Regions from separate parts of the Cupriavidus sp. DB3 genome, predicted to be linked through region 1. Evidence: riboswitches for the same ligand, from Rfam matches in the RefSeq annotation. Region 1 holds a riboswitch; the other holds the start of a gene.
What was found. A riboswitch is a leader RNA that binds a small molecule or an ion and turns the genes downstream of it on or off. The one in region 1 is predicted to bind glycine.
Positions count from the first base shown of each region.

Region 2: another riboswitch for glycine. It lies ahead of gcvT (glycine cleavage system aminomethyltransferase GcvT); the one in region 1 lies ahead of K7G19_RS09270 (D-amino acid dehydrogenase).

Region 1 covers NZ_JAIZPL010000002.1:785,224-801,207, forward strand. The annotation lists gene zwf (glucose-6-phosphate dehydrogenase) at 1-78, shown strand, start outside; gene pgl (6-phosphogluconolactonase) at 148-828, shown strand; gene glk (glucokinase) at 998-1,972, shown strand; gene K7G19_RS09255 (response regulator transcription factor) at 2,016-2,822, shown strand; gene K7G19_RS09260 (ATP-binding protein) at 2,822-4,279, shown strand; gene K7G19_RS09265 (SDR family NAD(P)-dependent oxidoreductase) at 4,397-5,191, shown strand; gene K7G19_RS09270 (D-amino acid dehydrogenase) at 5,703-7,040, opposite strand; glycine riboswitch at 7,097-7,213, opposite strand; gene K7G19_RS09275 (diguanylate cyclase) at 7,347-8,330, opposite strand; gene fumC (class II fumarate hydratase) at 8,496-9,902, opposite strand; gene K7G19_RS09285 (diguanylate cyclase domain-containing protein) at 10,065-12,143, opposite strand; gene K7G19_RS09290 (EAL domain-containing protein) at 12,389-15,208, shown strand; gene K7G19_RS09295 (DMT family transporter) at 15,775-15,984, shown strand, end outside.
Region 2 covers NZ_JAIZPL010000004.1:104,580-120,563, forward strand. The annotation lists gene K7G19_RS14025 (type II restriction endonuclease) at 1-31, shown strand, start outside; gene K7G19_RS14030 (PAAR domain-containing protein) at 176-364, shown strand; gene K7G19_RS14035 (hypothetical protein) at 405-575, shown strand; tRNA gene K7G19_RS14040 (tRNA-Arg) at 643-718, opposite strand; gene K7G19_RS14045 (cytochrome c5 family protein) at 1,083-2,006, shown strand; gene hemN (oxygen-independent coproporphyrinogen III oxidase) at 2,213-3,832, opposite strand; gene K7G19_RS14055 (UvrD-helicase domain-containing protein) at 4,105-6,189, opposite strand; glycine riboswitch at 6,399-6,495, shown strand; glycine riboswitch at 6,517-6,663, shown strand; gene gcvT (glycine cleavage system aminomethyltransferase GcvT) at 6,764-7,891, shown strand; gene gcvH (glycine cleavage system protein GcvH) at 7,999-8,379, shown strand; gene gcvP (aminomethyl-transferring glycine dehydrogenase) at 8,456-11,374, shown strand; gene K7G19_RS14075 (DUF421 domain-containing protein) at 11,525-12,058, shown strand; gene K7G19_RS14080 (L-serine ammonia-lyase) at 12,133-13,509, shown strand; gene K7G19_RS14085 (Rpn family recombination-promoting nuclease/putative transposase) at 13,602-14,762, shown strand; gene K7G19_RS14090 (MBL fold metallo-hydrolase) at 14,795-15,535, shown strand; gene K7G19_RS14095 (YbdK family carboxylate-amine ligase) at 15,620-15,984, opposite strand, start outside.

The DNA.
Region 1 (15,984 bases):
ACCGCGGGCACCTGGGGACCGGCCGCGTCCTCCGCGCTGCTCTCGCGCGACAACGCGCTGTGGCACGAGGAGGTCTGACGCCGGCTCGCCCGCTTTGGCGAATCGGCCCGCCGCTCCGCTCCAACGAACCCTGACCCGGAAATCGCCATGCGCCGCTTCGAACATCCCTCGCTGCTGGACCAGGCCGAAGCGCTGGCCGCCTCCGTCAGTCACGCGCTCGACCTCGCCATCCAGGACCGCGGACACGCTGTGCTGGCCGTTTCGGGCGGGCGCTCGCCGGTGCCGATGTTCGAGCGGCTGCGCTATCGGCCGGTGCGCTGGGACGCCGTCACCATCACGCTGGTCGACGAGCGCGCGGTGCCGCCCGGACACGAGGACAGCAACGCGCGCCTCGTGCAGGAACACCTGCTGCGCGATGCCGCGGCCGCCGCCAGCTTCGTGCCGCTGATCGCCGATGCGGTCGAGGCGTCCGAGCCCGCGCGGGCGGTGGTGCGCCTCAATGCCGCGTTTCGCCAGCCCGACGTGGCGGTGCTCGGGATGGGCGAGGACGGCCATACCGCGTCGCTGTTCGCCGATGCGCCGGAGCTCGGCGAAGCGCTGAACGGCGATACGCCCTGCTATGTGGTGACACGCCCGGCCAGCGCGCCGCATGCGCGCGTGACGCTGAACCTGGCCGCGTTGCTGGCGGCCGAGCGCGTCTTCCTGGCGTTTGCCGGCGCGGCCAAGGCCGAGGTGTTCGAGCGCGCGCTGCAGGAGCCGGGGCCCGCGTTGCCGGTGGGGCTGGTGGCCAGCCGGCATCGGCATGGGTTCGATGTGTTCACTGCCTGACTGCGAGGCCTGACTACGCTGACTCGATACGCCGCTTCGATACGCCGCCCGAACACACCGCCCGAACACGCCCCCGAACACGTAGCCCGAACACGTAGCCCGAACACGTAGCCCGAATGCACGCGTTGCCACCACGGCCCGAATTTCGCCCGATGTTTTCCGCCCTGCGATGACTACCTACCCACGCCTGCTCGCCGATGTCGGCGGCACCAATGTCCGCTTCGCCCTGCAGACCGCGCCCGATGCGATCGGACCGGTCACGGCACTGAAGGTCGCCGACTATCCGTCGCTGGAAGCGGCAATGCGGCAATACCTGTCGCAGCTGCCCGGCCCGCAGCCGCGCCACGCGGCGATCGGCCTCGCCAATCCGGTCACTGGCGATCGCGTCAAGCTGACCAACCACGCCTGGGCCTTCTCGATCGAGGCGGTGCGCCAGGCGCTGGGCCTGGAGACACTGCTGGCGCTGAATGATTTCACCGCGCTGGCGCTGGCCCTGCCGTACCTGCAGCCCGGCGAGCTGGCGCCCGTGCGTGCCGGCACACCGGCGGCCGACACGCCGCTGGCCCTGATCGGCCCCGGCACCGGGCTCGGCGTATCGGGGCTGATCCCCGGCCGCCACGGCGCGGGGCCCGTGGCCTTGGCGGGGGAGGGCGGGCATGTCGAGCTGATGCCGGCCACCGACGACGAGTGGATCGCCTGGCATGCCGCGCATCGCGAGCACGGCCGCGTCTCGGCCGAACGGCTGCTGTCGGGCATGGGGCTGTCGCACACGCATGCCGCGCTGGCCGCAGAAACGGGTACGCCCGTGCGCGTGCCGCTGACCGCGGCGGAGGTCACCGAGGGCGCCTTGCAGCGCGGCGATGCGCTGTGCCAGCGCGCGCTCGCGGTGTTCTGCGGCCTGCTCGGGTCGGTCGCGGCCGATGTGACGCTGATCCTCGGCGCGCGCGGCGGCGTCTATATCGGCGGCGGCATCGTGCCGCGCTTCGTCGAGGCGCTGGCGGCGTCGAGCTTCAACGCGCGCTTCGTCGACAAGGGACGCATGCGCGCTTTCCTCGAGCCGGTGCCGGTGCAGGTCATCACCGCGCGCTTTCCCGCGCTGCCGGGGCTGGCGCACGCGCTGGCCGAAGCGGTCGACCGGCGATGAGCCGCTGCGCACGCCCGGCGGGGCGGACGAACGGAGCGAAGCGATGCGTGTGCTGCTGATCGAAGACGACACGATGATCGGCGATTCCGTGCGGCTGGCGCTGCGTCAGGAAGGCTTCGCGGTGGACTGGGTACGCGACGGCGAGGCCGGACTGTCGGCCGCCACGCAACCGCCTGGCGTCGCCGCCGGCGGCGCGGCCGAGGGGCAGCACGATCTGGTGCTGCTCGATCTCGGCCTGCCGCGCCGATCCGGTCTTGATGTGTTGTCCGGCATGCGGGCGCGCGGCGTCGCCACGCCGGTGCTGATCCTGACCGCGCGCGATGCGGTCGCCGATCGCGTCGCCGGATTGAACGCCGGGGCCGACGACTATCTGGTCAAGCCCTTCGACCTGCAGGAGCTGGTGGCGCGCATCCACGCGCTGGCGCGGCGCGCGCAGGGCCGCGCCGAGCCGTTGGTCCGCTACGGCGCCATCGTGCTCAATCCGGCCACGCGCGAAGTCACGTTGTCGGGCGAGCCGGTCCATCTGTCGGCGCGCGAATACGCGTTGCTGGCGGCGCTGCTGGCGCGTCCGGGCAAGGTCTGGTCGGTGCCGCAGCTGCAGGAGAAGCTGTACGGCTGGGACGACGAGGTGGGCAGCAACACGGTCGAGGTCTATATCCACGCGCTGCGCAAGAAGCTCGGCCAGGGTTTGATCCGCAATATCCGCGGTGTCGGTTATGTCTGCCCGAAGCTCGATGAAGGCGTGCAGCAGGGGGACAACGGCGGCGAGAAGGACAGCGAGACGGGCAGCGAGACGGGCAGCAAGAAAGACGGCGGCAAGGACAATGAAGCCGCTGGAGGAGCGCGCTGATGCGATCGATCCAGCGGACCCTGCTGTGGTGGCTGGCGCTCGGCCTGCTGGCCGGCATCGCCGCCGCCACCGCGCTGATCTACGGCCAGGCCCGGCAGGAGGCCAACGCGCTGTTCGACTACCAGATGCGCCAGGTCGCGCTCGCGCTGCCGAGCCAGTTCAGCGGCCCGGCGATGCCATCGCTGCCGCCGCCGCTGCCGCCCGGCACCGACAACCTGTTCCGCTCCGACGAGGACGTGGTCATCCATATCTGGGACGGCACCGGCCGCAGCCTCTATCTGTCGCATTCGCGGCCGTCGCTGCCGCCGCGCGCGGAGCTCGGCTTCTCCAATGTGCGCACCGACGACGGCGAGTTCCGCATCTACAGCGTGCAGCTCGGGCCGGCGGTGGTGCAGATCGCGCAGCCGATGAGCGCGCGCCGCGAAGTGGCGGCGCGGATGGCGCTGCGCACGGTGGCGCCGCTGCTGTTGCTGCTGCCGCTGCTGGGCTGGATGGTCTGGCTGGCGGTGGGCCGCGGACTGCGGCCGGTGCGCGAGATCGCGCGGCAGGTGGGCAAGCGCGACGCCAATGCGCTGTCGCCGCTGGCGGTGGCGCAGATGCCGGCCGAGATCGCGCCGCTGACCGAGGCGCTCAACCTGCTGCTGGCGCGGCTGTCCGACGCGATCGACACGCAGCGCGCGTTCATCGCCGATGCCGCGCACGCGCTACGCACGCCGCTGACCGCGCTGCAGCTGCAGGCGCAACTGGTCGAACGCGCCGACAGCGAGCCGGCGCGCCGCGAGGCGGTTGGCAATCTGCGCGACGGGCTCGAGCGGCTGACGCATCTGGTGACGCAGTTGCTGACGCTCGCGCGCCACGAGCCCGGCGCGGCCGTCGCGGGCCATCAGCCGGTCGCCTTGCGCGAGCTGGCCGCGGCGGTGGTCGGCGAGATGACGCAGGCCGCTCTCGATCGGCATATCGACCTGGGGCTCGACACTACCGATGGCGATGGCGGTGCCGATGGTCGCCATGGTGGGGATGGTCGCCATGGTCGGGTTGGTCACGATGGCGACAGCGGTCACGATGGCCGCGATGGAGACTCGGCCGGGCTGACCGTGCAGGGCGACCCCGACGCGCTGCGCATCCTGCTGACCAATCTGATCGACAACGCCCTGCGCTATGTGCCGGCCGGCGGCAAGGTCGACGTGCGCGTGCAGCGCGCGGATGCGGGCGGCGTCGCGCTGATGGTCGCCGACAACGGTCCCGGCATCCCGCCCGAGCAGCGCGCCCGCGTGCTCGATCGCTTCTACCGCCTGCCCGATGCACCGAGCGGCGGCAGCGGCCTGGGCCTGGCCATCGTCGACGAGATCGCCCAGGTGCATCGCGCCACGCTGTCGCTGGAAGATAACGAGCCGGGGCTGCGGGTGCGCGTGGTGTTTCCCGCAGCGGGCGACGCACGAGGCGAACGCCGCCACTAGTCCGCGGCATACGGCGGTGGTGGCGATTTTCTCCAATAGCGTACCCGTTTCTGCGTACGGCTTTCGCCAACCGTTTGCATCCTCTGCCCTGCTGTCCCATTGATTCAGGAGGTACTCATGCAGATCGATCTCACCGGCAAGACCGCCCTTGTCACCGCCTCCACCGCGGGCATCGGGCTGGCCATCGCCATCGGCCTCGCGCGCAGCGGCGCCACCGTCATCGTCAATGGCCGCAAGCAGGACACCGTCGAGGGCGCCATTGCCGACGTGGTGCGCGAGGTGCCGGGCGCCACGGTGCGCGGCGTCGCGGCCGACGTCGGCGGCGCCGAGGGGTGCGATGCCATCGTGGCCGCCGAGCCGGCCGTGGACATTCTGGTCAACAACGCCGGCATCTACGGTCCGCGCGACTTCTACGAACTGAGCGACGAGGACTGGACCCGCATCTTCGATGTCAACGTGATGTCGGGCGTGCGGCTGGCGCGGGCGTATACGGCGGCGATGGCGGCGAACGGCTGGGGCCGCGTGGTGTTCATCTCGTCGGAGTCCGCGCTGAACACGCCGGAGGACATGATCCATTACGGCTTCTCGAAGACCGCGCAGCTGGCGGTATCGCGCGGCCTCGCCAAACGGCTCAGCGGCACCGGCGTGACCGTCAACGCGGTCTTGCCGGGGCCGACGCTGTCGGACGGCCTGCGCGAGATGCTGCGGGAGGACGCGGAGAAGGCGGGGCTGTCGATCGAGGAGGCGGCCGCCGAGTTCGTCAAGGCGCATCGGCCCAGCTCGATCCTCCAGCGCGCGGCCACGGTGGAAGAGGTCGCGCACATGGTGGTCTACGTCTGTTCGCCGCAGGCATCGGCGACCACCGGCGCCGCGTTGCGGGTCGATGGTGGCGTGGTGGATACCATCGCCTGAGCCTGGCAGCGGCGGGATGGTGCAACGGTGCGATGCCGCTGCATCGCGATCGCGCCGGACTTCATTTCGCACCACCGCGGGGTACGCAGAAATGGGTACGCTCCGCGCGCGGCGTCTGTCTTCATCGAGTTCGCGCGACGCAGAAACGGGTACGGCGCCGCTATCCCTCGCCTGCCGGCGCGCCGGTTTTACCGGCGGTTTCATCGCAATCAGCCGGCCCATCGACGCTCACGAACGGGTACGCAGAAACGGGTACGGTTTGCGCGAGGGGCACGCAGAAACGGGTACGCTTTCGCCGGCATGCGGGGGCCGGTGCGTGCGCGATGCATGCTCGACACGTGTTCCGATGCTTGTCCTGATGCATCTCCAAGGCGTGCCCGAGGCGTGCCCGGACGCATCCACGCCAACGATGAAACGAAAACACCGGCGCGCATGGCGATGCCATGCCGCGCCGGTGTCGTTGTTTCAGGCCCGTATCAGATCCGTATAAGACCCCGGATCAGACCCCGGATTAGACCTCTGCCGGCTCCGACGCGGCGGCACGCGCCGCCACCACCGGCGCGAGCGGCCGCGCCATCCGTGGCGCCTCCGGCAGCGGACCGCAGAAGCCAAAGTCCACCTCCGGCACGCGGCCGCTGATCAGCTCGGCGATCGCGCGTCCCGAGCCGCAGCCGTGGGTCCAGCCCAGCGTTCCATGGCCCGTGTTCAGGTACAGCCCCTGCACCGCGCTCGCGCCGATATACGGCACGTTGCCCGGCGTCGCGGGTCGCAGGCCAGTCCAGTAGCGCGCCAGTTCGGGGCGGCTGACGCCGGGGAAGATCTCCAGCGTGCGCCGCACGATCGCCTCGCAGCGCACCGGGTTCAGCTCCATCGAATAGCCGTTGAGCTCCGCGGTGCCCGCGATGCGCAGCCGGTCGCCCAGACGCGAGAACACCAGCTTGTACTCGTCGTCGGTCAGGCTGACGCTTGGCGCGCGCTCCGGGTCGAGCACCGGCAGCGTGGCCGAATAACCCTTGGCCGGATAGATATCGAGCTTGACGCCGAGCGGCCGCGCCAGCATCGGGCTGAAGCTGCCGAGCGCGAGCACATAGGCGTCGGCCTGCTCGAAGGTGTAGGCGCCGGTCTCGTCGGCGATCTCGACCCCGCGCATGCGACCGCCTTCGGCCAGCAGCCGCTGCACGCGCACGCCGTAGCGGAAGCGCACGCCGCGCGCCTCGCACAGCGCGGCCAGCCCGGTGGTGAAGCGGTGCACGTCGCCGGACTCGTCCTCGCTGGTGTAGGTGGCGCCCGCCAGCCGCGGCGCGATCGAGGCCAGCGCCGGTTCGAGCTTCACCACTTCGTCGGGACCGATCACGCGGCGCTCGCAGCCCAGCTCGCGCATGATGCGCGCCGGCTCGATGGCCGCGTCGAATTCCTTCTGGCTGGTATAGAAGTGCAGGATGCCGCGGGTCAGATGATCGTATTCGATCCCCGTCTCGGCGCGCAGCGCCTGCAGGCTGGCGCGGCTGTAGGTGCCGAGGTTGAGCAGCTGGATCATGTTGCGGGTGGAACGCCGGGCCGGACATTCGCGCAGGAACTTCAGCCCCCACGACCATTGCGCCGGGTCGGCGCGCAGGCGGAACAGCAGCGGTGCGTCCTCGCGTCCCAGCCAGCTGAGCAGCTTCAGCGGCGCCGAGGGGTTGGCCCAGGGCTCGGCATGGCTGACCGAGATCTGGCCGCCGTTGCCGAAGCTGGTTTCGCGTGCCGCGCCGGCATTGCGCTCGAGCACGACGACCTCATGGCCGGCCTTGGACAGATACCACGCCGAGGCCACGCCGATCACGCCGGCCCCCATCACGATGACTTTCATTTCAGGCTCCAGGATGCAAAAAGGGGCAGCCGGCCGGCATCGTCGATGCCAACCCGGCTGCCCCCACTGTCCTTTTGCCTGAGAGATTCACCGCGTCCGCCCCGGACCCGGTTTGCCCCTTCGGCGGCCGTCATCGTTCAATCATGATGGCGGCGCTCTCCAGTTCGTTGTCGTCTCCAGTCTTCGGTACCTGAGCGTTTCGGGGGTACGCCTTCGGCAGCGCTGCCGCCGCGCTGTCGCGCCGCAGGCTCGCTTTCTCCTGGATGGGCGGACAGTAACACGGCGCGGCGGCGGCCGCAACGCGAGTTACTGTGGCGCGGCGGGCGGCGTTCCCTTCCTGCGTGCCTTGTTGGCGTACATCGCCTGGTCGGCCTGCGCCAGCAGGTCGGCGATGCCGGTGTGCCGGGCGGGATCGAAGGCGACCGCGCCGGCGCTGAAATCCAGCGCATAGCCGCGCTGGCTCTGCGCGTTGTACGCGTCCACGACTTGCCGCAGCCGGGCCAGCATCGCGTCGCACTGGTCGGCCGAGGCGTCGACCAGCAGCACGACGAACTCGTCGCCGCCCAGCCGTCCGATCAGGTCGGACTCGCGGAAGGCCTGGCGCAGGTGGTCGGCGAAGGCGGCCAGCGCCAGATCGCCCTCGGCGTGCCCGAAGCGGTCGTTGATGGCCTTGAAGCCGTCCATGTCGAAGAACAGCAGTGTGACGGGCATTCCCTGGCGCTGGCAGACCGCCAGCGCATGCTGCGCCAGCGCCGAGAAGCCGCGGCGGTTCGACAGCCTCGTCAGGTCGTCCATCGAGGCCAGTTGCGCCGACTCCAGTTCCTGCTCGGCCAGGCGACCCAGATCGTGCAGCAGCGCCTGATCGTCCTTGTCGAACTCGCGCGGCTCGGTGTCGATCAGGCACAGCGTGCCGACCTTGGCGCCCCCCCGTACCGCGAGCGGGCAGCCGGCATAGAAACGCACGCCGGGCGCGCCCGTGACCAGCGGGTTGTCGTGAAAGCGCTGGTCCTGCAGCGCATCGGGCACGATCAGCAGGTCGTCGCGCAAAATCGCATGGCCGCAGAACGATTGCTCGCGCGGCGTTTCGCGCACGGCCAGGCCGAACGAGGACTTGAACCACTGGCGCCTGGCATCGACCAGGCTGACCAGCGCGATCGGCACGTCGAACAGCCGCCTGGCCAGGCGGGTCAGCCGGTCGAAGCGCTCTTCGGCGGCGGTATCGAGCAGGTTCAGCGAGTACAGCGCGTCGAGGCGCCGCTGGTCATCGGCGGGAATGGGAGCAGGAATCATCTCGTCAATGCGATCGTTGTTATCCCCGATCGTCGTCTGCCCGTCTCAAGCGGGTTTGTCGCCGGCCGCCGCGGCAGCGCGGGGCCGGTCGATAGGGTCGTTCCATGTGTGGGCGGCCGCATGCGCGGTCGTGGACGCGTCCGCCAGCACCGGTGCGCCGCGGCGCTACACCTCGCGCGTCATCCCCTTCAGATCGATCCACTGCTCGAACTGCTCGGCGGTGACATGGCCGGAGGCGATCGCCGCCTCGCGCAGCGACAGGTTGCGGGCCACCGCGAGCTTGGCGATTTCGGCCGCCTTGTCGTAGCCGATATGCGGATTCAGCGCGGTGACCGGCATCAGCGACCGTTCGAGCAGCTCGGCGATGCGCGCCCGGTCCGCTTCGACGCCGGCCACCATGTGTTCGGCGAAGCTGGCCGCCGCGTCGGCCAGCAGTGTAACGGACTGCAGCAGGCTGTAAACGATGACCGGCTTGTAAGCGTTCAGTTCCAGCGTGCCCAGGCCGTTGGCCAGCGTGATGGTGGTGTGGTTGCCGATCACGCGGCAGCAGACCATCGCCAGCGCCTCGGCCTGGGTCGGATTGACCTTGCCCGGCATGATCGACGAACCCGGCTCGTTGGCCGGCAGCTGCAGTTCGGCAAAGCCCGCGCGCGGGCCCGAACCCAGCAGCATGAAGTCGCGCGCGATCTTCAGGAAGGACGAAGCCGTGGTATTGAGCGCGCCGGACAGGTCGGCCAGCGCGTCGTGCGCGGCCTGCAACGCGTAGCGGTTGGCCGCCGGTTCGAACGGCAGGCCGGTGTAGTCGGCCAGCGCGCGCGCGAAGGCGGCGGCAAAGCCGGCCGGCGCATTGAGGCCGGTGCCGACCGCGGTGCCGCCCTGGGGCACCGGCATCGCGCGCAGCACGGCCTGGTGCAGCCGCGCCTGCGCGTCGGCCACCTGCGCCTGGTAGCCGGAGAACTCCTGGCCCAGCGTCAGCGGCACGGCATCCTGCAGATGGGTGCGGCCGACCTTGACGATATCGGCGAAGGCCTCGACCTTGCTGCCCAGCGTCTTCTGCAGCGTCTCCAGCGCCGGCAGCAGCTGGCGCTGCACCGCACGCGCCGCGGCGATATGCATCGCGGTCGGGAAGCTGTCGTTGGACGACTGGCTCGCGTTGACGTGGTCGTTGGGATGAACGGGCCGCTTGCTGCCGACCTCGCCGCCGAGCAGCTGGATCGCGCGGTTGGCGATCACCTCGTTCAGGTTCATGTTGGTCTGCGTGCCCGAGCCGGTCTGCCAGACCGACAGCGGAAACTCGTCGGGCCACTGGCCGGCGATGATCTCCTCCGCGGCCTGTTCGATCGCCTGCGCCAGCCCCGCGTCGAGCACGTTCAGCTCGCGGTTCGCGCGTGCCGCGCACAGCTTCAGGATCGCAAATGCCTCGATCAGCGCCGGCGGCATCTTCTCGTTGCCGATGCGGAAGTTCTGGCGCGAGCGCTCGGTCTGCGCGCCCCACAGGTGGTCGGCGGGGACGGGTACCTGGCCCAGGCTGTCCTGTTCGATGCGGGTCGCTGGGGGCTGCTGGTCTGACATGACTGGCTCCTGTGAACGAACGGTACGAATCGGTCTTCTAGGATACGCCGCCAATGCTCGGGTTGCCGCCGGTGCCGCCGCTGCCGGATCCGCCCGTGGCGCCGACGCAGGGCGGCCCCGGCGGCGAAGGCGGCGAAGGCGGCAAAGGCGGCGAAGGCGGCCCTACGAGCGCGCCTCGCGCGACCGGTTCGCCAGCTCCGGCGGGCCGATCTCGAAGCGGCCGCGTCCGCCGTCCTTGGCGCGGTACAGCAGCGCATCGGCCTCCTTGGCCAGCTGCTGCCATGTGATCGGGGCACCCTGGTACAGCGCGATGCCGATGCTGACATTGACGTCGACGAAGGCGCCTTCGATGAAGAAGCGCCGGCCCACCGAATGCAGGATCGCGCCGGCCACGCGCACCGCGACATCGGGCCGGTCGATGTCCTCCATCACGATGGCGAACTCGTCCCCGCCCAGGCGCGCCACCGCGTCGCGCTCGCGCACGCAGCGCTGCACGCGCTTGGCGAAGCTCTGCAGCAGCTGGTCGCCGGCCGCGTGCCCATAGTGGTCGTTGACCGCCTTGAAGCGGTCCATGTCGAGGTAGAGGAGCGCCATCAAGCGCTCCTGCGAACGGCTGCGCGCCATCGCCTCCGCGAGCCGCGTCTCGAAGGCGCTGCGGTTCAGCAGCTGTGTCAGGTGGTCCAGGCGCGAGATCTGCGCCAGCCGCAGCGTCTCGAGCTTGCGCGCGGTGATGTCCTGCACGTGGACATGCACGCCCTCGACGCGGCTGCCGTCGGCACTCCACTCGGGCCGGAAATTGGTCTCGGTGCAGTGGTAGTCGGGGTCGTGGAATTCGGTCTCGAAGGTGACCGCGGTGCCGGCCAGCGCCTGCTGCAGATACGGCTGGATGCGCGCGTAGCGGGCCTCGCCCAGCAGCTCGCGCAGCGTCATGCCGCGCAGCTGATCGAGCGGAATGCCGAAGGTGCGCTCGTAGGCGAGGTTGTTGAAGACGTAGCGCTCTTCGGTGTCGATGAAGGCCAGCAGCGAGGGCAGCGTGTCGGTGACCGCGCGCAGGCGCGCCTCGCTGCGATGCAGCTGTTCGCGGCGCTCGCGCACGTCGCGCATCAGCCGGGCGAAGGCGCGCGCCAGCACGCCGATCTCGTCGTGGCGATCGGTCGACAGCCGCTCGAAGGCCGACAGGTCGCGCGCGCTGTCGCGCACCACGCGCCGCAACTGCGCCAGCGGCGCGAACATCCAGTGCACCGCGAACCAGTTCAGCATCGCCACCATGCCGACGGCCACCGCGGACCACAGCAGGAAGCGCTGCTGCATCGCGTGCAAGGGCTGGAAGGCTTCCTTGGCCGGCAGCACCGCGACCAGTTCCCAGCCGGTGGTGGCCATCAGATACCGTGCGATGACCGGCTCGCGCGGGGTCAGGAACTCGAACGTGGCCGGTTGCGCCTGCACCCCGCAGGTCTCGCCCTGGGCGCGCGCCGGTCGTCCCACCTGCTGCTGCAACCGGTGCTGCACGTAGACCGGTTGAGGCCCGGCCGAGACCAGGCAATAGAAGCCGGTGCTGCCGATCGGGCTGTGCGGCACCTCCACCAGGAAGTTGGAGCGCCCCAGGTCGATCCAGCCGCCTACCAGTCCGAGGAAGGTCTTGTCGTCCGAGACGATCGGCACGGCCAGCAGCACGCCGACCGAACCATCGGCCCGCGCCCGGATCGGCGGGCTGATCACGGGCGCCAGCGTGCGTGCGGTCTCGCGAAAGTAGGTGCGGTCCGCGACCGATACCACGGTGCCGTCGCGGGCCAGCAGCATGCCCCTGGCGTCGACCACGACGGCGCTGTTGAAGGTGCCGGGAATCGGCAGCGCGCGGCTGAGCATCGCCTGCAACTGGGCGGGCGGCGCGTCCATCATGGTCTTGAACTGCGGGGCCAGGTGTTCGAGCAGGATCAGGCGATCGCCGACCGCCGTGTCCAGTTGCTCCGCGGTCAGCTTGACCACGGAATCCTGCTGCGCCTGCAGGGCGTCACGCAGATCGGCGTGGGCCGATTGCAGCGAGCCGACCACGATGGCGGCGCCAAGCACGGTCGACAGACCGGCCGTGACCAGCGCGATGCGGGTCGTCAACGACAGCGCGAAACGCGGACGACGTGTCTGTGCCGCGGGCGCTTGCGCGCGGCGATCGTCGTTCGGTGTGTCGGGCGGTCCTTTCTGCGGTGCGTTGGGCGAGGCGTCGAGCAAGGGGGACGGGTGCATGCGTGCCCGCAAGGGCGTTCCCCGGGGTCGGCGGGTTCCGTAGGCGTCACCGTATCACATCGAGCGGCATGGTGCGAGTAGCCGGGGCGGGCCTGGCGGCTGTCGCAAAGTGCATTTCGCGCGGTATAGTCCAAGCCGTGATCGGAGCCTGGACGCCAGCGGCATCGGTGCCGGTCACCGCTCTGGCGCCACGCTCCGGCGCCCCAATCCAGGCCGCCCCGCCGCCCCGCCGCTTTGCTACCGCGATGAAACTGCCTTCGCTTCCTCCTGCCGTCCTGGCTCTGCTGGTCGTGGCCGCCGGCGCCTGCGTCACCGCGGTGGCCGCCGTGCAGACCGCGGCGTGGAGCGAGCGGGCCGCCGCGCAGCGCCTCGATGCGATGCTCGCGGCGAGCGTAATGGCGGTGCGCCAGCGTCTCGATACCGGCGAGCGTCTGGTGCGCGGGGCCAGCGGCCTGCTGGCGGCCGATCCCGACACCACGCGCGACCAATGGCGCGCCTATATGCTTGCCACGCAGGTCGACGATCTGCCGGCCGGCATCCACTCGGTCGGCTATGCCAGATTGACGGATGCATCCGGGCTGGAGGCGCTGATCGACACCGTCCGCGCCGACGGCCTGCCCGCCTTCGACGTGTTTCCGCGCGGCGAGCGCGAGGTCTACGCGCCTGGCATCTATGTCGAGCCCTTCGCCGGCCGCACCATCGGCGCGCTGGGCTTCGACCATCTGTCCGACCCGGCACGCCGCGCGGCGGCAGAAGCGGCGCGCGACGCGATGCAGGCGCGCATGACTTCCCGCGTGACGCTGCTGCGCGAGGCCCATCGCAGCGTCGCGCTGCAGGGCACGGTGCTGTATCTGCCGGTCTACCGCAACGGCATGCCGCTGAACGCGGTGGATGAGCGCCGGCACGCCGTGCTCGGCTATGTCTATGCCGCCTACCGGCTCGGCGACCTGCTTGCCGATGCCGCGGCGATCCATGGCGGCAAGCTTTCGCTGTCGCTGTATCAGGGGCGGCCCTCCGCCGCCAGCACCGTGCTGCTGGCCCGGGCGGGCGGCGAGGCGGCGCCGCGCATGCATTCGCATCCGCTGCGCCAACTCGATCGCGAGCTGTCGTTCGGCGGCCAGACCTGGACCGTGCGCGCGAGCACACTGCCCGCCTTCGAGGACGGCGGCCCCGCCCCGGTACCGCTGGTGATCGCGGCCGGCACGCTCGGCACCGTGCTGCTCGGCGCTCTGGTGTGGCATCTGGCCGCGCGGCGCCGCAACGCCGAACGCGCCAGGCAGTCGGCCGACGTGGTGGCGCAGCGGCACGCGCGCCTGCTCGACCATGCGCCGATCTGCGTGATCGGGTTCGACCGGCACGGCACGATCACCTCGATCAATCGCCCCGGCGAGCAGATGCTGTGGTACCAGGCGCACGAACTGGTCGGACGCATTCCGTACAGCGCGCTGCACGAACCGGGAGAACTCGCCGCGCGGGCCCGCGCACTGTCCGCCGAACTGGGCCAGCCGGTGGCGCCGGGTTTCGAAGCGCTGATCGCCAAGCCGCGCCTCGGGCTGGTCGACGAGCACACCTGGCATTACGTGCGCAAGGGCGGTTCGACGCTGCCCGTGCAATTGACGCTGTTGCCGCTGCCGGGGGCCGGTGGCGACGCCGGCAGGCACCAAGGGGACGCGGGAGAGGACGGCGCCGGCGGCTACCTGGCGATTGCCCACGATCTGACCGAGCGCCGGCGCGCCGATGCCTATATCGATCATCTCGCGCACCACGACACGCTGACCGGGCTGCCCAACCGCGACTATCTGAGCGGCCGTGCCGACGCGCTGCTGCAGGCGATCGGCGCCCGTGACGGACGGGTTGCCTTGCTGCTGATCGACCTCGACCAATTCAAGCGCATCAACGATTCGCTCGGACACCATGTGGGCGACGACGTGCTGCGCACCATGGCCGACCGGCTGCGCGCCGCCGTGCGCCGGGCCGACCTGGCGGCGCGGATGGATGGCGACGAGTTCGCCGTGGTGTTGTCGGACATCGCCGATGAAAGCGAGGCCGAACTGGCGGCCGCCAAGATCGTCGCGCGGCTGTCCGAGGAATTGCGGCTGGGCGGCGTACGGCTGCGCGTCGTGCCGTCGATCGGCATGGCGCTGTTCCCGGCAGACGGCAATACCGTCGCCGACCTGCTGCAGGCGGCCGATGCGGCGTTGCATGCCGCCAAGCAGGGCGGCCGCGGCCAGGTGCGCCGCTTCTCGCCGGACATGAAGGAGGCGTCGCTGGCCCGCTTCACCATCGAGGGCCTGCTGCGGCGCGCGCTGGTCGAGCAGGAATTCACGCTGCGTTATCAGCCGCTGGTCGACACCGCCAGCCAGCGCATTGTCGGCGTCGAGGCGCTGCTGTCGTGGCACACCCCGGAGCGTGGCGCGATGGAGCCGGGCCAGTTCATCCCGATCGCCGAGCAGTGCGGGCTGATCGTGCCGATCAGCGAATGGGTCCTGGCGACCGCCTGCCGCGAAATCCAGACGCTGCGGATGCGCACCGGCATCGACCTCGAGGTCGCGGTCAATATTTCGCCGCCGCATCTGCAGCAGGCGGACTTTCCCGAGTTGGTCGACCGCTGCCTGCGCGAAAGCGGGCTGCCGGCCCGCAATCTGGCGATCGAAGTCACCGAGGGCATATTGATCGAGGGCACGCCGCAGACCATCGAGGCGTTCCGCGGCATCCGCGCGCTCGGTGTGGGCCTGTCGATCGACGACTTCGGCACCGGCTATTCGGGTTTGAGCTATCTGACGCGGCTGCCGATCAACAAGCTGAAGATCGACCGCTCCTTCGTCGCCAACCTCGCCGGCGGCGACAGCAATGACGAAGACCGCGCGGTGGTGGCGGCGATCATCGCGCTCGGCCATCAGTTGCGGCTGCAGGTGGTGGCCGAGGGCGTCGAAACCGCCGACCAGTTCCACTTCCTGCGGGAGCAGGGCTGCGATGCGGTGCAGGGCTTCCTGTTCGGTGCCGGCGTGCCGCTGGCGGAGCTGATCGAGCGCTGCGAGCAGGGCGTGACGTTGCAGCCGGTGTAGCGCCGCGTTGGCGAGGGGGTTCGCAGAAACGGGTACGTTTCGGCGTGGGGCGCGCGGCGGCGGATCGTACGGTGCGGCCCTCGGGGGTTCGCGGTCTCCGAGCCTTCCGCGATCTCCGCAATCAGGCAATCCCGGCAATCCCGGCAATTCCGGCAATCCCGGCAATCCCGGCAATCCCGGCAATCCCGGCACCAAAAAAAGAAGCCGCCAGTTGCCTGGCGGCTCGTCGGGAATGCGTCGGAGGGGTCAATTAACTCTGGCGCAGGTCAGAGTTTAATTTCACTTAAGGCGTTTTGTCACTGCTTGTAATATTTACCCTTTCCGTTGTGGGGTCAAGCTGATGCCGTCGCGCAACAGTTGCGTCCTTACATCGCCGATCGCCGTCCCGGGGCGATGCGCATGTCCGAAAACGGCTTGCCATTGGCGGACGAGAGGGGTCAAATCCGCCCATCCGCGCACAGTCGCGCACACCCCGCACACCCGCACACCCCGCACACCCCGCACACCCCGCACACCCCCGCGCATTCACTGCGCATTCACCGGGCGCCACAAGCGCCGATCCCGTCATGACTCCCGCCGATTTCCTCCGCCTGCTGTCGCTGTCCGCCATCTGGGGCGCCAGCTTTCTCTTTATCCGTGTCGGCGCGCCGGTGCTCGGTCCGCTGACGGCAGCCTTCGTGCGGGTGGTCATCGGTGCGCTGGCGTTGGCGGTAATCCTGGCCGCGCTGCGTATCCGCTGGGACATGCGCGGCAAATGGGGCCGCGTGATGGTGCTC
Region 2 (15,984 bases), on a different contig from region 1:
CGATCAGCAGGCGCGGTTGGCCCCACGCTGACCAGCGTTTTCGCTCTCCCCCGATCTGCCGATGGTGAATTCATAACCCTGAGAAAAGGGTTTCTAGAATTTCACCGGGACCTTCTCTTGTGGCGGCCAACATGATTGCGACACTACATGCGCTTCTTCGAATCAGGAGGATCGTTTGCTAACTGGCATCAACTCCGTCGGCGACCGCACGTCCCATGGCGGTACGGTTCTGACCGGCGACGCCACCAGCACCGTCGCTGGTAAATCGATGGCAAGTGACGGCGATTTGACCGTCTGCCTCCCCGATATGCCAAGTTCTAACCACGAGCACGGCGTCGTGGCGGCGGGCGATCGAGCGTGCTGAAATCCGGGACTTCGGGCGGCACAATCTGCGGCAGACAGACATGGGCGAACTGACACGTGCAGCCGGTACGCCGCCGCAGGTGCTCAAGACGCCGGCCCGCTGGGAAACGATGGAGATGATGCACCGCTATGCGCATCTGTCGGCAGACCACTTGGCCCAGTCGGTTGCCCGGCTCGCAGAGATGCAGTCGGTGGCAGGCACCTGCGTGTAGGTGCAATTTGGGTGCAGGACCCCTGCGAAGCAGAACGGGAAAGTGCCGGACAAACCGTTGTGGGACTTGGCGCGCCCGGCTGGGATCGAACCAGCAACCCCTGCCTTCGGAGGGCAGTACTCTATCCATTGAGCTACGGGCGCACGAGATGCGGCGGGAGCCGCGCGGTCGACTGCGGCGAATGCCGCCGTCGGAAAGTCGCATAGGATACCGCGTTTGCCGTAGCGCGTCCATGCCGGCGCACGTTTTCCCCGGGCCTACGGGTTTCGTCCGAGGCGCTTTTCGCGCCATCGGGAGGGGCTTTACGGCTATAATCGCCCGTTATTTGCGCAAAAGCGGGGCTGCGTCTCGTCCACACGGACGGCGCGCCAGGCGGCATGGGGTGTGGCTGTCAGGCTCGGCAGACTCGGATGCGCGGAGGGGGCGGCAGTCAGGCCCAAGACACGGACCAACGAAAGGCCGCCAAGCGGAGCGGTCACGGGTTTCCTGCAAAATCGAGAGTTCAGCATGAGCGACGTCCATAACGAACACGAGTCTCCCATCAAGACCCCGAAGCAGCTGATCGCTGTGGTGATTGCCGCCTTCGTGGTGCCGATCACCGTGATCATCCTGCTGGTCAGCTTCGTCGGCTACGGTGGCCCGGAAGGCGCCGGCTCCACCGATACGGCGGAAGCGGTGGTTGACCGCATCAAGCCGGTCGCCTCGCTCGAACTGCGCGATCCCAATGCGCCGCGCGTCTTCAAGACCGGCGAACAGGTCTATACCGCCGTCTGCGCGGCCTGCCACGCTACCGGCGCGGCGGGTGCGCCGAAGTTCGGCGCGGCCGGCGACTGGAGTGCCCGCCTCGGCCAGGGCTACGACGGCCTGATGAAATCGGTGATCGCAGGCAAGGGCGCGATGCCGCCGCGTGCCGGCACCTCGCCGGACGACTTCGCCGACTACGAACTGGCTCGCGCGATGGTGCATCTGGTCAACTCGGCCGGCGGCAAGCTGCAGGAGCCCGCCGCGCCGGCTCCGGCCGCGGCGACCACCGCTGCCGCTTCGGAACCTGCCGCACCGGCGGCTGACGCTGCCGCGGCCGCTCCCGCTGCTGCGGCTCCTGCCGCCGCTGCCCCGGCGGCACCGGCCGCGCCGGCTCCGGCGGCCGCCGCACCGGCGCAAACCACGGCTGCGGCCCCCGCGGCCGCTTCGGCCGAGGTGGGCAAGCGCGTCTACGATCAGGTCTGCGCCGCCTGCCACGCCGCCGGCGTCGCCGGTGCGCCGAAGGTCGGCGACAAGGCCGCCTGGGCCCCGCGCATCAAGGAAGGCATGGACGCGGTCCACAACTTCGCGCTGAAGGGCAAGGGCGTGATGCCGCCGAAGGGTGGCTACGCCGGCCCCGACGCCGACGTGATCGCCGCGGCCGACTACATGGTCAACGCGTCGAAATAAGACCGGGGGCGCCGCGCGGCGCTCGCCTCGGCAGGATAAAAAAAGCCAGCGGGATCTCGCTGGCTTTTTTTACGTCCGGAGTTCGCCGCGTTAGACCACGCGCGAGTACCGGGCGGTCGGCACCGGCCCGGAGCGCGATGTCGGCGGCTTCCGCAGCAGCGGGTGCGCCACCGGCTTTGGCGATTTACGTCCGGCGTTCGGCTTCGCTACACCACGCGCGAGTACCGGGCGGTGGGCGCCGCGCCGGGGCGGGATGTCGACGGCATCCGCTGCAGCGGGGGCGCCATCGCCCTTTCCGAAACGGGATCGGTATTGGAACCAGAAAGCGGATTCGACAAGCAATCCGAACCCGGCTGCCTCGCGACCACCCGGTCGTCCCGCAGATAGCGATCGAACACCATCGCCACGCGCCGCACCAGCAGGCGGCCCAGCGGCGTCACCTCGATCCGCGCGTCGGACAGCCGTACCAGCCCCTGCGCGGCCAGCGACGCAAGTTCCGCCCGCTCGGCGGCAAACTCGGCGTCGAAGTCGATGCCGTGCCGGCGCGCGACCTCGGCGGTATCCAGTTCGCCATCGCACATCAGCGCACCGATGATGTCCTTGCGCACCCGGTCGTCGGCGTCGCAGACATGGCCGCGCAGCACCGGCAGCCTGCCGGCATCGAGCGCGCCGTAGTACGCGTCCAGCGTGCGGGCGTTCTGCACGTAACGGCCGGCGACCGCGCCGATCGCCGAGATGCCAAAGCCGAGCTGGTCATGGCTGGCATGGGTCGCATAGCCCTGGAAGTTGCGCTGCAGCCGTCCCTCACGCTGGGCGCGGGCGAGCGCGTCGTCGGGCAGCGCGAAGTGATCCATGCCGATATGGACGTAGCCGGCCGCGGTCAGCCGCTCGATGGCCGAGACCAGGATGTCCAGCTTTTCGCCGGCCGACGGCATCGTGGCCTCGTCGATCCGACGCTGCGGCTTGAAGACATGCGGCAGATGCGCGTAGCTGTACAGCGACAGGCGGTCGGGCCGCATCTCCAGCACGCGCTCGATGGTGGCGCCGAAGCGGGCCGCCGTCTGGTGCGGCAGGCCGTAGATCAGGTCCATGCTGATCGACAGGAAGCCGAGCCGTCGGGAGGCGGCGACCACGCGGCGCGTGTCCTGCACCGGCTGCACGCGATGGATCGCGGCCTGGACCTCGGGGTCGAAGTCCTGCACGCCTAGGCTGACGCGGTTGAAGCCGAGCTCGGCGAGCAGCGCCATCCGTTCGTCGTCGACGCGGCGCGGATCGATCTCGATCGAATGCTCGCCGTCCGGCCGCAGATCGAAGTGCCGATGCAGCGCGGCCATGACCTGCCGCATTTCGGCGGGATCGAGGAAGGTCGGCGTACCGCCGCCCCAGTGCGATTGCACGACGGGCCGGCACTCGCCCAGGCGGGCCGCCACCAGCGCCATCTCGCGCGCCAGGTAGCGAACGTAGCGCGCGCTGCGGCCGTGGTCGCGCGTGATGATCTTGTTGCAGCCGCAGTAGTAGCAGATGTTCTCGCAGAAGGGGATATGCAGATAGAGCGACAGCGGCGCGGCGGCGCCCCCTGCCCGGCAGTCGTCCAGCGCGGACAGATACGCCTCGTCGCCGAACCCCGCATCGAAGCGGTCGGCGGTCGGATACGAGGTGTAGCGTGGTCCGTTCACGTCGATGCGTTCGGCGAGCGCGCGGAAATCGGCGAGATCGCCGCGGCGGATGGCGGCATGCTGAGCGGCTGGGGAAGCGGCTTCGGCAGGGACTTCGGGAACGGCTTCGGAAGCGACTTCGGAAGCGAAATGCGGAACGGTCGTTGCCATCGGCGGCCTTCTGAGGAATCCGCTTCGATGCTAGCCAGACCAGCGTGCGCAGGACTTGATCGACATCAAGGGCCGGCGATTCGGCTGTTCTCTCGGCGCTTCGGCGCCACGCGCCTGCGCCCTCAAAGTCCGATCGGCGATCCGCCACCGTAGCAGCCGGATGTTGCAGGCCCTGGCTGCCTTGTATCGACGCCGATACGAAGGGACGGGCGTACCCGGCGCTGCGCCTCAGCCCCTCAGCCCCCTCAGCCCCCTCAGCCCCCTCAGCCGCTTCAGCCGGTAGTGGCCTTGGTGCCGAGCAGCGCCTTCAGGCCCGCCAGCCGGTCCTTCGGGCTCATCGCCGGCGTCTCGTCCTTCGGTGCCGGGGCCTCCTCGAGCTTCATCTCGCCGATGAAGCGCGACGGCTGGCACGAGTAGGTGTCGCGCGCGCGCTTGCGCTTCTTGCACCAGCTGATATGCAGGCTGCGCTGCGCGCGCGTGATGCCGACATACATCAGGCGGCGCTCTTCCTCGATCTTCTCGTCGCTCAGATCCTCGTCCTCGCGGCAATGCGGCAGGATGCCCTCCTCCACGCCGACCAGGAACACATGCGGATACTCGAGGCCCTTGGACGCGTGCAGCGTCGACAGCCGCACCGCGTCGGGATCTTCCTCGCGGCCTTCGAGCATGCTCATCAGCGCGACGGTCTGCGTCAGCTCCAGCAGGTTCTTGCCCTCGTCGCCAAATCCATCGGCGGTGTCGAAGCCGGTCGCCTCGCCATCGGCGGCCTCCGGCTTGGTGCCCTTGCGCTTGAGCCAGTCGAGGAACTCGAGCGTATTGGTCCATTTGGCCTGGGCCTGGCGCTCGTCGAAGGTGTCGTACAGATAGGCTTCGTAGTGGATGCCTTCCATCAGGTCGTCGAGCACCTCGGTGGCCGGGTCGCGCGCGGCGCGGTCCGCCAGCCGCACCATCGCCTCGCAGAAGGTGCGCAGCGGCTCGAGCTGGCGCGGCTGCAGCTTGCCTTCGATGCCGCCCATCATCGCCGCCTCGAACAGCGAGACCTTGGCCTGGCCGGCGAAGGTCCCCAGCACCTCCAGCGTGGTATTGCCGACGCCGCGCCGCGGCGTAGTGACCGCGCGGATGAAGGCGGGATCGTCGTCCGGATTGGCGATCAGCCGCAGGTAGGCGCAGATGTCCTTGATTTCGGCCTTGTCGAAGAAGCTCTGCCCGCCGGACAGCACATACGGGATGCGCTCGCGGCGCAAGATCTGTTCGAACAGCCGCGCCTGGTGGTTGCCGCGATAAAGGATCGCGTAGTCGCGGAACTGCGCGCGCCGCTCGAACTTGTGGGCCGACAGCTTGAACACCACCGACTCGGCCTCGTGCTCCTCGTCGTTCATCTGCGTCACGGAGATCGGATCGCCCATGCCGTGCTCGCTCCACAGCGTCTTGTCGAACAGCTTGGGATTGTTGGCGATCACCGCGTTGGCCGCCTGCAGGATGCGCACCGTGGAGCGATAGTTCTGCTCCAGCTTGATGACCTTCAGGTTCGGAAAGTCGGTCTGCAGCAGGCGCAGATTGTCCAGCGTGGCGCCGCGCCAGCCGTAGATCGCCTGGTCGTCGTCGCCGACCGCGGTGAAGGCGGGCGCGCGCAGATGCGAGCCGCCGGCCAGCAGCTTCAGCAGCTGGTACTGGCAGGCGTTGGTGTCCTGGTATTCGTCGACCAGGAAATAGCGCAGCCGGTTCTGCCACTTGAGCCGCACGGTTTCGTCGCGGGCGAACAGCTCGGCCGGCAGACGGATCAGGTCGTCGAAGTCGACCGCCTGGTAGGCCGCCAGCGTGGCGACGTAGTTGCGGTAGATCAGCGCGGCCTGGTGCTGGTCGGCATCGGTGGCCTCGGCGATCGCGGTTTCCGGATCGACCATGCCGTTTTTCCACAGCGAGATCGTGCTCTGCACGCTGCGGATCAGCTTCTTGTCGGTGGTCGCCAGCTGTTCCTGGATCAGGCCGAAGCAGTCGTCGGCGTCCATGATCGAGAACTGCGGCTTCAGGCCCAGGTGCTCCGCCTCGGCGCGCAGGATCTGCACGCCGAGCGAGTGGAAGGTACAGACGGTCAGCTGGCGCAGCGGAATGCGCTTGCCGTCGCGGGTCTTGCCCTCCATCAGCTTGGCGATCCGCTCCTGCATCTCCTTGGCGGCCTTGTTGGTGAAGGTCACCGCGGCGATATGGCGGGGCTCGAAGCCCTTGTCCTCGATCAGATGCGCGATCTTCTGCGTGATCACCCGGGTCTTGCCCGAGCCCGCGCCGGCGAGCACCAGGCAGGGGCCGTCCAGATAGCGGACGGCTTCGGATTGGGCGGCGTTCAGTCCGTGGGTCATCGGTCGGGGATCGGAGGTCGGGTACAGCCGGAGGTCGTACGGCATCGCAAGGGACGCGGGCCGCAGGCGCGACGCGTTGGGGGACGGGTCGCGAATGGGTCGAAGCCGGCGATGTTAACACGGGGGCGGGTCCGGCCGAGGCTCCGGAACCGACTCCTGCGACGCGCCGCTCTCGCGTTGACAGCCGCCAAGGCTGCGGTTAGAGTCGCGCCATCCGTCCGGGAGAGCGCGCGACTGTATCGTCATTCGCGCCGCCGAAGGGGAATCACCCGAAAACTCTCAGGCACCATGGACCGGGCGGATCGGCATGCAGCATGCACACGATGTATGCCGAACTCTGGAGAGCGACACCCGTCATTCATCAGCCGGATGATGAGCGTGTCCACCGAAGGGGCGCACGGCGTGGCCAGTCAGTCCGACGAGGACGGCAAGCCGGGCCGTAATCTCTCAGGTATCGAGGACAGAGGGGGTCATCCGTCGCGACGGTTCGCACCGAGCCGCGCGACGGATGACCCTTTTTTTGTTTGGCGCGCCGCGCGCGCCGGACCGAACGATGCCACGCTCCGAGGAATCCATGACGCTTCAGGCCACGCCCCTCAACGCCATCCACCGCGCCCTCGGCGCCCGCATGGTCGATTTCGGCGGATGGGACATGCCGGTCAACTACGGCTCGCAGATCGAGGAACACCACGCGGTGCGCAGCGATGCGGGCATGTTCGACGTCTCGCACATGTGCGTCGTCGACCTCGCCGGCCCCAATACCCGCGCCTTCCTGCGCGGACTGCTCGCCAACAACGTCGACAAGCTGCAAACCCCGGGCAAGGCGCTGTATTCCTGCATGCTCGACCCGAACGGCGGCGTGATCGACGACCTGATCGTCTACTTCTTCGCCGAGGACCGCTTCCGCCTGGTGGTCAACGCCAGCACCGCGACCGGCGATATCGACTGGATCCGCCAGCGCAACGCCGACACCGGCGCCGGCGTGACGGTCACCCCGCGCCGTACCGATAACGCTCTCGATAGCGCGACCCCGCTGGCGATCGTCGCCGTGCAGGGCCCGAATGCGCGTGCCAAGGTCTGGAGCGCATTCCCGTCGACCCAGCCCAGCGAATCGCTCAAGCCCTTCAACGCGATGGTGGTCGAGGACCCCGCGATCGGCGAAATCATGGTGGCCCGCACCGGCTACACCGGCGAGGACGGTTTCGAGCTGGTGGTGCCGGCCGACAACGTCGCCGCGGTCTGGGAAAAGCTGCATGCCGCCGGCGTGCGCCCCGCCGGCCTCGGCGCACGCGACACGCTGCGCCTCGAAGCCGGCATGAATCTGTACGGCCAGGACATGGACATCCACACCTCGCCGCTCGACGCGGGCCTGGCCTGGACGGTCGACCTGCAGAGCGAGCGCGATTTCGTCGGCAAGGCCGCGCTGGTGGCCAACGGCCAGCGCCAGCAGTTCGCCGGCCTGATCCTGCGGGACAAGGGCGGCGTGCTGCGCGCGCACCAGACCGTGCTGACCGCCGCCGGCGAGGGCGAGATCACGTCGGGCACCTTCAGCCCGACGCTGTCCCAATCGATCGCCTTCGCGCGCCTGCCCAAGGATGTGGCGCTCGGCAGCGAAGTCCAGGTGCTGATCCGCGACCGCAAACTGACTGCGACTGTGGTTAAACTGCCGTTTGTGCGCAATGGCAAGGCACTCGTGAGCTGACAGCTCGCATCGGACATCGTCCACCCGGTCACGCTGCGCCCCGCGGCCCCCTTCATCCCGATGGCACGCGGCGGCGCGACACAAGAATCTGAAATTGGAGAATCTCGATGAATTTCCCCGCTGACCTGAAGTACACCGAGTCGCACGAATGGGTGCGCGTCGAAACCGACGGCACGCTGACGATCGGCATCACCGATCACGCGCAGGATGCGCTCGGCGACATCGTCTTCCTGGAACTGCCCGAGGTCGGCAAGACGGTCGGCGCCGGCGACGCGCTGGCCGTGGTCGAATCGGTCAAGGCCGCGTCGGACATCTACGCGCCGGTGGCCGGCGAGGTGGTCGCCGTCAACGACGCCGTCAAGGACGCGCCCGAGAGCGTCAACGCCAACGCCTTCGACGCCTGGCTGTTCAAGATCAAGCCGGCCAACGGCGACGACGTCAACGGCCTGATGACGGCCGACGCCTACAAGGCCAGCGTCGGCGCCTGAGCCCGGCGCCCCGCCCGCGGCGCCGGGGGCCATGGCTGACCACCATGTCCCGGCCCGCCTCTCCGAGTCACTTGCCATGAACGCTCCCCTGCCCATGAACGCCGCTCAATCCGCTCGCCCTTCGCTGGCTGAACTCGAAGCTCGCGACGCCTTCTCCCACCGCCATATCGGTCCCGACGCCGCCGAACAGCAGCACATGCTGAAGGTGCTGGGCTACGACAGCCGCGCCGCGCTGATGGATGCCATCATCCCGGCCGCGATCCGCCGCCGCGACGGCATGCCGCTGGGCGAATTCACCGAGCCGCTGACCGAGGAAGCCGCGCTGGCCAAGCTGCGCGGCATCGCCGGCAAGAACAAGGTGTTCAAGAGCTTCATCGGCCAGGGCTACTACAACACGCTGACGCCGGGCGTGATCCTGCGCAATATCTTCGAGAACCCGGCCTGGTACACCGCGTACACGCCGTACCAGCCGGAGATCTCGCAGGGCCGCCTGGAAGCGATGCTGAACTTCCAGCAGATGGTCACCGACCTGACCGGCCTCGATATCGCCAACGCGTCGATGCTCGACGAAGGCACGGCCGCGGCCGAGGCGATGACGCTGCTGCAGCGCGTGAACAAGCACGCGTCGAATACCTTCTATGTGGCCGACGACGTGCTGCCGCAGACGATCGAAGTGGTGCGCACGCGCGCGCTGCCGCTCGGCATCGAGGTCAAGGTCGGTCCCGCCGCCGACGCGGCGCAGGCGCATGCCTTCGGCGTGCTGCTGCAATACCCGGGCGTCAACGGCGACGTGGCGGACTACCGCGCGATCGCCGATGCGGTCCACGCGGCCGGCGGCCTGGTGGTCGCCGCGGCGGACCTGCTGGCGCTGACGCTGCTCACCGCGCCCGGCGATTGGGGCGCCGACGTGGCCGTCGGCAATTCGCAGCGCTTCGGCGTGCCGCTCGGCTTCGGCGGCCCGCACGCCGGCTATATGGCTGTGAAGGACGCCTACAAGCGCTCGATGCCGGGCCGCCTGGTGGGCGTCACCGTCGACGCGCAGGGCAACCCGGCCTACCGGCTCGCGCTGCAGACGCGCGAGCAGCATATCCGCCGCGAAAAGGCGACCTCGAACATCTGTACCGCGCAGGTGCTGCTGGCCGTCATGGCGTCGATGTACGCGGTCTACCACGGTCCGCAGGGCCTGAAGCGCATCGCGCAACGCGTGCATCGCCTGACCGCGACGCTGGCCGGCGGCCTGCAGGCGCTGGGCTACGCGCGCAGCAATGCGACCTTCTTCGACACGCTGACGATCGAGACCGGCGCCGACACCGAGGCGATCCACGCCGCGGCCGCCGCGCGCGGCATCAATCTGCGCCGCGCCGGTGCCGCGCATGTCGGCATCTCGCTGGACGAGACCACCACCCGCGACGATGTGGTCGCGCTGTGGGAGATCTTCGCGCAGGGCAAGCCGGTGCCGGCCTTCGACGCCCTGGAAGCCGCGGCCGATGACGGCTATCCGGCCGCGCTGTCGCGCCAGAGCGCCTACCTGACGCATCCGGTCTTCAACACGCATCACGCCGAGCACGAGATGCTGCGCTATCTGCGCATGCTGGCCGACAAGGACCTGGCACTCGATCGCACGATGATCCCGCTGGGCTCCTGCACGATGAAGCTCAACGCGACCAGCGAGATGATTCCGGTCACCTGGCCCGAGTTTTCGAGCATCCATCCGTTCGCGCCGGACGACCAGACCGTCGGCTACCGCGAAATGATCGCCCAGCTCGAGGCGATGCTGTGCGCGGCCACCGGCTACGCCGCCGTCAGCCTGCAGCCGAACGCCGGCTCGCAAGGCGAGTACGCGGGCCTGCAGATCATCCACGCCTACCACGCGAGCCGCGGCGAGAGCCATCGCAATATCTGCCTGATCCCGTCGTCGGCGCACGGCACCAATCCGGCGTCCGCGCAGATGGCCGGCATGCAGGTGGTCGTGGTGGCCTGCGACGAGGACGGCAACGTCGATCTGGCCGACCTGGAGAAGAAGGCCGCGCAGCACAGCAAGAACCTGGCGGCGATCATGATCACCTATCCGTCCACGCACGGCGTGTTCGAGGAAGGCGTGCAGCGCATCTGCGAGATCGTGCACAGCCACGGCGGGCAGGTCTATGTCGACGGCGCCAACATGAACGCGATGGTGGGCACCGCGGCGCCGGGGCAGTTCGGCGGCGACGTGTCGCACCTGAACCTGCACAAGACCTTCTGCATTCCGCACGGCGGCGGCGGCCCGGGCGTGGGTCCGGTCGCGGTCGGCGCGCATCTGGCGCCGTTCCTGCCGAACCACGCCAGCAGCGGCTACCGCCGCGCGGCAGACGGCATCGGCGCGATCTCGGCCGCGCCCTACGGCTCGGCCAGCATCCTGCCGATTTCGTGGATGTATATCGCGATGATGGGCGCGCGCGGCCTGACGGCGGCCACCGAGAACGCGATCCTGGCGGCCAACTACGTCGCCAAGCGGCTGTCGGACTACTACCCGGTACTGTACACGGGCGGCAACGGCCATATCGCGCACGAGTGCATTCTCGACCTGCGTCCGATCCAGAAGGCGACCGGCATCAGCAACGAGGATGTCGCCAAGCGGCTGATGGACTATGGCTTCCATGCGCCGACCATGAGCTTCCCGGTGCCGGGCACGCTGATGATCGAGCCGACCGAGAGCGAGGCGCTGCACGAGCTGGACCGCTTCATCGACGCGATGATCGCGATCCGCAAGGAAATCGCCCGTGTCGAGGACGGCAGCTTCGACCGCGAGGACAACCCGCTGAAGAACGCGCCGCACACCGCCGCGGTCATCACTGCCAATGAGTGGAACCACAAGTACACTCGTGAGGAAGCCGCCTATCCGGTCGCCTCGCTGCGGACGCAGAAGTACTGGCCGCCGGTCGGCCGTGCCGACAACGTCTACGGCGATCGCAACCTGTTCTGCTCGTGCGTGCCGATGAGCGCGTACGAGGAGTAAGCAGGCAGTCCGCGGGCAGTCGGCACATAGTCGGCGGGCACTGCGGGCGATCCCGGCACGGCGGCTCCATCGCCGCCCGGACGCGGTTCCGCGTCCGGGCCTGAGTTCCCGGCATTCGCGCCGGGGCTGTCATCGGTAAGGAGACTGTCGATGTGGGAGATGAGCGCACCGTGGTGGGAATTTATCGTCCGAGGACTGATCGTCTATTTCGCGCTGCTGATCATGATGCGGCTGGGCGGCAAGCGGCAGATCGGACAGATGACCCCGTTCGATCTGATCCTGCTGCTGATCCTGTCCGAAGGCGTGCAGAACGCCATGGTCGGCGATGACAAGTCGGTATCCGCAGGCCTGATCCTCGCCGCCACGCTGATCGGCATCAACGTGCTGGTCAGCTGGCTCAGCTGGCGCAGCCGCAAGTTCGAGTACGCGGTCGAGGGCCACCCCCAGCTGCTGATCCGCCATGGCAAGGTGATCGACAAGGTCATGCACGGCGCGCGGCTGACCAGCGACGATCTGATGAAGGTATTGCGGCGCGAGGGCTGCGCCAGCCTGGACGACGTCTATATCGCGATCCTGGAGAACGACGGCGCCATCAGCGTGCTCAAGCGCAAGGAACTGCCGGAGGAACCGCCCGGCCCCGGCGTCTCGTTGTGGGAACGCCCCGAGGACGATCGGCCGGTCTAGCCCGTATCGCGCCTGGCCGGACGGCAAGCCGCGGCGGAAGCCGGCAAACCGCCGGCAAACGATAGGAGACCAACGTGGCTGTCAGCGTATTCGACCTGTTCAAGGTCGGCATCGGGCCGTCCAGCTCGCATACGGTGGGACCGATGCGTGCGGCCGGCATGTTCGCGCATGGACTGGAGCGCGACGGCCTGCTGCCGCAGGTGGCCAGCGTGCGGGTCGAGCTGTACGGCTCGCTCGGCGCGACCGGCAAGGGGCACGGCACCGACAAGGGCGTGATTCTCGGCCTGCTCGGCGAGGCGCCCGATACCATCGATCCGGACACCATCGACGCCAGGCTGGCAGCGCTGCGCGCTTCGCGCACGCTGTCCCTGCTCGGCAAGCATCCGATTCCCTTCGTCGAAAAGGAACATATCGCGTTCTACCGGCGCGAAGCGCTGGCCGAGCATCCGAACGGCATGAAATTCCATGCCTTCGATGCCGCCGGCGCGACGCTGCGCGAAGGCCGCTATCTGTCGGTCGGCGGCGGCTTCGTCGTCAGCGCGGGTGCGGCGAACACGCAGGTGCTCGAGGCCGACCGGCAACTGCCGCATCCCTTCCGCAGCGGCCGCGCGATGCTCGACATGGCGAGCAGCAGCGGCAAGTCGATCGCGCAGCTGATGCTCGAAAACGAATGCACCTGGCGCAGCGAAGCCGATGTGCGCGCCGGCCTGTTGCATATCTGGCAGGTGATGCAGGCCTGCGTCGCGCGCGGCTGCCGCACCGATGGCGAGCTGCCGGGCCCGTTCAAGGTCAAGCGGCGCGCGCCGGAGCTGTACCGCAATCTGACCGAGCGCGCCGAACGGACGCTGTCCGACCCGCTGTCGGTGATGGACTGGGTCAACCTCTATGCGATGGCCGTCAACGAGGAGAACGCGGCCGGTGGCCGCGTGGTGACCGCGCCGACCAATGGCGCGGCGGGCATCATCCCGGCCGTGCTGCATTACTACGATCGCTTCGTGCCCGGTGCGAACGAGCGCAGCGTGATCGACTTCCTGCTGACGGCCGGCGCGATCGGTCTGCTGTACAAGCTGAACGCATCGATCTCCGGCGCCGAAGTCGGTTGCCAGGGCGAGGTTGGCGTCGCGTGTTCGATGGCAGCGGGCGCGCTGGCGGCCGTGCTCGGCGGCACGCCGGAGCAGGTCGAGAATGCCGCGGAAATCGGCATGGAACACAACCTGGGGCTGACCTGCGATCCGGTCGGCGGGCTGGTGCAGATTCCCTGCATCGAGCGCAATGCGATGGCCTCGGTCAAGGCGGTCAACGCCGCGCGCATGGCCTTGCGCGGCGACGGCAATCACTATGTCTCGCTCGATTCGGTGATCAAGACCATGCGCGAGACCGGTGCCGACATGAAGACCAAGTACAAGGAAACGGCGCGCGGCGGGCTCGCCGTCAATATCGTCGAGTGCTGAAGCTCGAACACTAAAGTAGCACGCACTTTTGTGGAATCTCGCGGCCCTTCGGCGCGGCATTCTCTCGGCACCGCAACTGCGATGCGCGAGCCATGCCGAGCCACGATGCCTGTTACAAGCTGTTGTTCTCCACACCGGAATTCGTCCGTGATCTGCTGCGGGATTTCGTGCCGAGCGCGTGGGTCCGCGCGCTGGACTTCGACACCCTCGAACGTATCTCGAGCAACTACGTTACGGACCGCCTTCGCCAGCGCGCCAGCGACATGGTCTGGCGCATCCAGGCCGGCGGCGAGTGGGTCTACCTCTATCTGCTGATCGAATTCCAGAGCACCATCGATCGCCATATGGCGATTCGCATGACGAATTACGTCACGTCGTTGGATCTGGAGCTGATCCGTGGGCGGAATATACTGCCAGACGGCCAGTTGCCGCCGGTGCTGCCGATCGTGGTCTACAACGGGGAAGGCAGCTGGACGGCAAAGACCGATATCGCGGATCTGTCGCCGCGGCTGCCGGATGACTTGTGCCGCTGCCAGCCGCGCTGCGAATATCTTCTGGTGGACGCGCGGCGATATTCAGATGAGGAACTGGCCACGCTCGACAATCTCGTCGCCGCGGTGTTCCGCTTCGAGAACGCGGAGACGGAGACGGCGATGCTCGAAGCGGTTCGCTGGATCAGGCTGCGCGTGGCCGACGACCCGGTCCTGGAGGACACTTTCGTACGATGGCTGAAGCATGTAGGCTCACGGCATCGCCGGGCCGGTTTGTATTTAACGGACATACACAACCTGATGGAGGCTGAAATGTCGCTGTCGACGAATATTGCGCAGTGGAAGGCCAATTACAAGCGGGAAGGCCTGCAGGAAGGTTGGCAGGTAGGTCTGCAGGAAGGCCGGCGAGAAGGCCGACAGGTAGGTCTGCAGGAAGGCCGGCAGGCAGGTCTGCAGGAAGGCCGGCAGGCAGGTCTGCAGGAGGGCCGGCAGGTAGGTTTGCAGGAGGGCCGGCAGGCAGGTCTGCAGGAGGGCCGGCAGGTAGGTCTGCAGGCAGGTCTGCAGGAGGGCCGGCAGGTAGGTCTGCAGGAGGGCCTGCAACAGGGTCAGGCCATGCTCCTGCGAAATCTGCTTGCCAAGCGCTTCGGCCCTCTGCCAGCCGAACTCGAATCACGGCTGAACAGCGCCCGGCTTGAACAATTGGAAGCCTGGGGAGAAAGACTGCTGAGCGCCCAGCACCTCGCCGACGTATTCGAAGACTAGCGCCAGGCGGCGCTTCGTTAGTATTCCCGCAGATGCAAACCTTCCATCAACTCTTCGATCGCGAGTCCAGTACCTACACCTACCTGCTGATCGACGCGGCGACACGTGACGCCGCGCTGATCGATCCGGTCGACCGTCAGCTCGAACGGGATCTGGCGCTGGTGCAGCAGACCGGGGTACGGCTTGCCTGGGTCATCGAGACCCATGCGCACGCCGACCACATCACCTCTGCCGGCCATCTCGCGCAACGCACCGGCGCGCATACCGCCGCGCCGTCGGGCTGCGATATCCGGCCGGCGCTGAAGCAGCTGATCGACGGCGACACGATCCCGTTCGGCACGCAAACGCTGCGCGCCATCCATACGCCGGGACATACCGCCGGCAGCATGAGCTATCTGTGGGAAGAGGCGCAGCCGGACGGCGGCGTGGTGCGCCGGGTCTTTACCGGCGATGCGCTGCTGATCGACGGCTGCGGACGCACCGACTTCCAGTCCGGCGACGCCGGCACGCTATACGACAGCCTGACGCGCAAGCTGTTTGCGCTGCCCGACGACACGCTGGTATATCCGGCCCATGACTACAAGGGCCGCACCCATTCGACCATCGGTCACGAACGGGCCACCAACAGCCGGCTGTGCGGCCGCACACGCGAAGAGTTCATCGAGATGATGAAGGGGCTGAACCTGCCGCCGCCGAAGCTGCTGGCGGTGGCGGTGCCGGCGAACCAGCGGCTCGGGCTCGGCGACGGCGACAGCATCCCGCACGGGGTCTGACCGCCGCTCCCCGCGATCGCAGCGATTGCTGTTATCGCAGGGAAGGCAAGGATGGCAGCGGCGCGGCCCGGCACAAGGACTCTCTTACCCTGCCCAGCGATCGCAGCTCTGCCGCACCGCCTCGCGCAGACTGCGCGTATCGGCATCGACCTGGCGCGCCCATTCGGCGTCGCCGCTGCGGCTGGCGGCCAGCATGCGTATATTGGCCAAGGCCTCCAGCGAACCGAGCGCTTCGGCGTGCGGCACCAGCACGTCGCAGATCGACAGGATATGGTCGGCGATCGGCATCCGCGTCAGTTCGTTGGGGTGCACGTACTCGCCGTCGAGTCCGAAGCGGCAGGCCTGGAAGCGGTTGAAGGTATAGACCAGGTAGTCGTCCTCTTCCGGCATGAAGGGGCGCGACAGCAGCAGATAGCGCGCCAGCGCCTGGATATAGGCCGCAATGTCGC